One region of the Shewanella sp. S23-S33 genome, then DNA from elsewhere that is predicted to be linked to it. Evidence: predicted binding sites of a transcription regulator. Region 1 holds the regulator's gene; the other holds the start of a gene.
The links. The regulator LexA, encoded in region 1, represses DNA repair genes until DNA is damaged. The targets are predictions, from matches to a motif close to TACTGTATNNNNATACAGTA.

Region 1 (3,188 bases):
CACGAAATACTGCGGTGTACAGCTTGTTACCATTAAAACTACGGCGGATGAAGAAGGCACCACCGCGACGGAACATAGGTCCCGCGGGCCAGAAATTGAGGTTAATGCCAGCAGCAATGTGCGGCGGAACCATGCCTTGATAATACAAAATATACGATAACAGTAGGTAATCCATGTGGCTACGATGGCAAGGCACATAAATAATTTCGTGGCCGTCGTGGTGCAGCTGGCGAACTTGCTCGGCACCTTTAATGTTGATCCCGCTGTAAAGCTTGTTCCACAGCCAAGTTAAGAAACGCTCAGCAATACGCACTAAACTATCTGAGTAATCGGCAGCGATTTCATCGAGATACTCAATAGCCGTCTCGCGCGCTTGGGTCTCAGAAATCTTTTTACTGGCGGCTTCTTCTTGAATCGCTTTGCGCAGCGACTCAGATTTGAGCAACGAATGAAACAGTGCTTGGCGGTTTGGCAGCACAGGCCCTGTCATTACCTTACGTTGACGACGGAAATGCACGCGCGCAACCCGTGCTAACTTATGGGCAATCCCCATGTCGGTGCCATGTTCGTCAGCCATGTAACGCAGGGATACGGCATTCGAAAACTGCACGAAGTTATGTCGACCTAAGAACAGAATCATCAAGCACTTGCGTAGCCAAGTCGGGTTTTCCCGCTCAAATACGGCCGCCTTCATAGTGTCGTCTTCTTTCCCTGGCGTTCGACCCCAATACAAGCTCACGGGCACAAGTTGAATATCCAATTCAGGACGTTCCTTATGCACGGCTAACAAACGCATAAAGCATTCGAGGAAAGGCTCATTACCAGCACGTTCGCCAAACAGTGGCTTACGTCCTTGAAGACAGACAACCCGAGGCGCAATCACACCATTAGCCACTAGAGGCTCATAAGGGCTTGGTAAGCCTAACTTAGCCGTTATTTCGCTCAAAGCAGCGATGTCACTGAGGGATTCTGTTTTCATCACATAAACAAGGGGTCTGGAAGCATCCAGATTCAGATCGGCAAAGGGATCCTGAGGCACCACAATAGTGTGCACTAAGTGTTTTTGGATCCAACGTAATGATTTCAACCAAAGAGAGTCGTGTTTAGGCATTATTCTTATGCAATTAAGTGCGTTTACTAGCCCGATAGAATACCAGACTATGGGCAATATTCGCTAATTCTCTCCAACATAGCTAAAAAGTGGTTAATACTTGCGCTGCAAATAATACTGTATATACTAACAGTAACTGTATAGAAAAACAGGAAACACCATGAGACCTTTGACGCCACGCCAAGCTGAAATTTTAGAGCTAATTAAACGAAATATTGCCGATACTGGCATGCCACCCACTCGGGCAGAAATCGCAACCCGTTTAGGTTTTAAGAGCGCCAATGCGGCTGAAGAACACCTTAAAGCGTTGGCGAAAAAGGGCTGCATTGAGATCATGCCTGGCACATCTCGGGGCATTCGTCTGCCTGCGGAAATCGAAGATTTGACTGAAACAGGTTTACCGCTCATCGGCCAAGTGGCCGCAGGTGAACCTATCCTCGCCCAAGAACATGTTGAACAGTACTACCAAGTCGACCCAAGCATGTTCCATCCCGCCGCCGATTTTTTACTGCGAGTAAAAGGCGACAGCATGAAAAATATCGGCATTCTCGAAGGTGATTTACTGGCAGTTCATAAAGTAGAACAAGCTAGAAATGGTCAAGTGGTTGTCGCTAGAGTCGATGACGATGTCACTGTTAAACGTTTCGAAAAAAAAGGTAATGTGGTCTATCTACATGCCGAAAATGAAGATTACTCCCCGATTAAAGTGGATTTAGGCTTCCAAAGTTTAACAATTGAAGGACTCGCCGTCGGTGTGATCCGTAATGGAGATTGGCTATGAATAAACTACTTGGCAATGCCCCCCGCCATCCGGGCTTGTGGCTCGATGAAGTCCGTGATGCCGACTATGACTGGCACCATGCGCCTATCGCCTGCATGCCAACTAAGACTCAAGGTCGCCAAGAATTAATTCATCTGAGTGCACAACTCGCTCAGTTAAGCCAACAGGGCCGTTGGTTAGTGCTCATCAACCCACCAAGTATTGGCTACAAGCAAACGCTCGCTAACGCGGGTGTGCGTATGGATAGAGTTTTGCTGGTACATGCTAAAGATGAAGTCGAAACCCTGTGGGCGATGGAAAAAGCCCTGACAAGTGGTACGTCCAGTGCAGTCATTACTTGGACTCAATCATTAGATGCGCGGGATAATCGACGCCTACAAATCGTGGCTAAAAGTGCCAGAGCTATGGGCATAGTGCTTGAAGACGTAAACAGTCACTTACATGCAGACGTACGTATTGAGCAAGGCAATCTCTTCGGCCAGCAATCTTTTTTTAGCGCTGTACACTAAATATTCATTTAATTTTTTACCTTGAAAGCCGCCTCACCTATGAATGTGAGGCTTTTTTTTGGCAATTTTTCAGATAATTAGATAAATAAGTGATCTTGATCAATATTTAAACAGCAAGTATGGTTGATTAAGTCGGTGATGATATATCACCCACCGTGGTCAATGAATCGAGTATTTATCGAACTCGAAGCGCCACTAAAAATAGAGAACAGATTTATTTCAGCAGTATGTGCCAGCGTGGCTAATTACCAGCAGTAACAATACTTGATTAAAAGTAACAGCCGCCAACGCACGTTGAAGTCAAAAAAGCTTTTTTGGGAACTGAAGAGTTTGCATAGAGTTGAGACTTACTGTGTTGCTCTTCTTTGTAGTTGCTATTCGCAATTGGCAGAGGAGAAGTCTTGTGAAGCAATTGTTGTATTGTTTACTCGTGGTGCTTTTCGCACCACCGTTGACCGCCGCAGACATGCGGTTCAACATGACCCCTGGCGTGACCGAGATCAGTGGCAAGGTTTATCACTTGCACATGACCATCTTGTATATCTGCTGCGCAATAGGCCTAGTGGTCTTTGGCGTCATGATTTACGCCATGATCAACCACAGAAAATCCAAAGGCGCTGTCGCGTCCCACTTTCACGAAAGCACTAAAGTTGAAATCGCTTGGACGATTCTGCCATTTATCATTTTGATCTTAATGGCGATTCCAGCGACAAAAACTTTAATCGCAATGGAAGATCCCAGCAACGCCGATCTCACCGTAAAAGTCACGGGTTCACAATGGAAATGG
Region 2 (3,188 bases), on a different contig from region 1:
CGGGTTTATCGCTGCCCGCACCACTCAGTTCATCAAATTGGGCAACCACACTCTGGTAGCGTTGAAAGAGCGCCAGTCCTTCCTCCGTCAGTCGCAACTTGCGGGTGCTGCGCATAAAGAGCTGTTTATCGAGCTTGTCTTCCAACTTCGCTAACTTGCGGCTCACTGTGGCAATGGGCATATCAAGCTCCTTCGCCGCCTGTGAAAAACTGCCCGCATTGACTAAATGCACAAAAAGATAGACAAGTTGTAGTTCAGCGCCTAAATCATCACTCATTGCATATCCTAATTTCACATATTGGGTATTGACGTTAAAACGCTAAATTCACTAAGTGATTGTGTTTTAAACATTGAATTATTCACTTATACGACCATAGCGCAATAGCCTTAGATTGAAATGGTATGTTATTTTGTGGCGAGTTTTACTGCGCTGGCGCTAAATCTGGCTCTAAAGTGACATAAAAAGAATCAAATGCTGTAACTCTGCCCACCAAAAATCATAGCGACAGTAAAATGACGAGGGTGGGCGAGTTTATTCAAATTTAATCGTAAGGATGAGTGAGGGAAATGACCATTTTAACCCCTCTGTTTGCCGTCTTCGGGATCATGTTGCTCGGTACACTAGTGCAAAAACTAAAACTCTTGCCCGTCGATACGGATCAAGTGCTAAACCAATATGTCTACTATATTGCGTTCCCTGCAATCATGCTTATCGCCCTCGCCCAGCAGCCGATTGACGAGATTTTGCAATGGGGATTTATGGCGGGCTACAGCACAGCTATGGTAATCACTTATCTTGTCTGCCTTGGGCTATCGCTGATCGCTAACCCTAAACAGCATGCGGTTGCCGCTATTCGAGCCCTCAATGCCACCTTTGGTAATACAGCATTTATTGGTATTCCACTGCTTATCATCTTATTCCCGCAGCAGCAAAGTGCCTTAGTTGCCGCCGCGATTGCCAGCTTATTATCCGTGCTGATGTTTGCCGTCGCCTTAGTCTCGATGGAACTGGCCACTAACACCCAAAGACAACACCACGCCTTAATCATAATGGCGATGGCGGTCGGTAAAAACCCTATCGTTATTGGTAGCTTAATTGGTGTCGGCATTTCGGCGCTAGAGATAAAACTGCCGTCAGGGCTGGCGCTAATGATCCAGCAAATAGGCAATACATCAAGCCCCTGCGCCCTATTTGCTATCGGCATGGTACTCGCCAAAGCGATGCGCTACCAGAAAGATAGCAGCGTATTTAGCCCCAAGAATTTTATCGAACTGAGCCTTATCAACCTCTTCAAGCTGGCTATCCAACCGGCACTCGTCTACTTTATGCTTAACCGTTTTGGAGTCAGTGGCGACTACCTGATCATGGGCGTGATCTTGAGCGCACTGCCCACCGCGGCTAGCGTGTACTTACTCGCCCAGCGTTATAACACTCAGGCTTCAACCAGTGCTCAGGGCATTCTATTTGGCACCTTAGTCACTTTCTTCAGTTTACCTATCTTAGAAAGCTTAGTAAGAACCCATGCATAATCAGTTAATTAAAAATATTTACTGTCGATAATGCTGATTATTTACCCAAGCCACTTTACTGTATATAAAATCAGTATATACTGTTTATCAATACAGTGGTTTGGTATGTTTTTCGACAGGAATTCACTATGCTTTGCCAACTCAGCATTAATAACTTCGCTATCGTCCGTTTTTTAGAACTGGATTTTCGCCCCGGTATGACCAGCATAACAGGTGAAACCGGTGCGGGTAAATCGATTGCCATCGATGCGCTAGGCCTATGCCTAGGCAATCGCGCCGATGCCAGCAGTGTTCGTCCCGGAGCCAATAAAACCGAGGTCAGCGCCCGCTTTTCCTTGGATGATATTCCACTGGCAAAACGTTGGTTAGAAGATAACGATCTTGAACTCGATGATGAGTGCATTCTACGTCGGACTATTGGTAGCGATGGCCGTTCACGCGCCTACATCAATGGTAATCCAGTGCCGCTGACGCAGCTAAAATTACTGGGTCAGTTACTTATCGGTATTCACGGTCAACATGCGCACCATGCAATGTTAAAAAGTGAACATCAACTCACCCTGCTCGACAGTTATGCCAACCACAGATTACTTATCGATACGGTTGCCGCCAGTTTTCAACGCTGCAAGCAAATTGAGGCTGACCTAAAACAACTCGAAGCCTCACAGCATGAACGTATTGCCCGTAAGCAATTAGTGCAATATCAAGTAGAAGAACTTGATGAGTTTGATCTTAAAGTCGATGAGTTCGATGAAATTGAGCAAGAGCACAAACGTCTTGCCAATGGCACTGAGTTGATTGATACCTGTCAGGCGAGCTTAGATATACTCACTGAAGGCGAAGAGAACAATATAGAATCGCTGCTTAATCGAGTCGTTTACCTCGCCGAAGATCTGCAAAGCTACGATCCTGCATTAAGCAATGTCAGCACTATGTTGAATGATGCCTTAATCCAAGTACAAGAAAGTGCAGGCGAATTACAGCACTATTTGAGTAAGCTTGAACTCGATCCGACCCATTTCGCCTATTTAGAAGAACGGCTATCAAAAGCCATGCAACTAGCGCGTAAGCATCATGTTAGCCCGAATAAACTGGCCGAGCATCATTTGGCATTAAAGGCAGAGCTGAGCACCTTAGACAGTGACGAAAGCAAGCTCGAAGAAATTCAACTACAGGTCGATGCCAGTAGAGCCGCTTACCTTAGCAATGCGCAAAAGCTCAGCCAAAGCCGTGCCCGCTATGCTAAAGAACTCGACAAACTGGTGACTCAGTCAATCCACGAACTGAATATGCCTAAGGGTAAATTTACGATCGAAGTCAATTTCCACCCCGAGCAAATGTCAGCCAATGGCAGTGACAATATCGAATTTATGGTAACCACTAACCCTGGCCAACCTTTACAACCGATTTCGAAAGTCGCGTCTGGCGGTGAGCTCTCACGGATAGGGCTAGGGATCCAAGTGATTACCGCGAAGAAAGTTGCCACACCGACATTAATTTTCGATGAGGTGGATGTCGGGATTTCCGGCCCCACCGCCGCAGTGGTTGGCCGCATGTTACGCAGCTTAGGGGAATCGACCCAAGTACTGTGCGTGACTCACTTGCCGCAAGTTGCGGGCAATGGTCATCAACACATGTTCGTCGATAAATTTAATAAG

Region 2: a site for LexA is predicted at 1,609-1,628, ahead of recN (DNA repair protein RecN). Genes of this name have one in related genera too.

Annotation. Positions count from the first base shown of each region.
Region 1 is NZ_JBHFFD010000043.1:41,951-45,138, forward strand. Features, by position in the region: gene plsB (glycerol-3-phosphate 1-O-acyltransferase PlsB) at 1-1,111, opposite strand, end outside; gene lexA (transcriptional repressor LexA) at 1,272-1,892, shown strand; gene ACHA99_RS10960 (cell division inhibitor SulA) at 1,889-2,401, shown strand; gene coxB (cytochrome c oxidase subunit II) at 2,805-3,188, shown strand, end outside.
Region 2 is NZ_JBHFFD010000052.1:8,472-11,659, forward strand. Features, by position in the region: gene ACHA99_RS13610 (LysR family transcriptional regulator) at 1-277, opposite strand, end outside; gene ACHA99_RS13615 (AEC family transporter) at 568-1,530, shown strand; gene recN (DNA repair protein RecN) at 1,659-3,188, shown strand, end outside.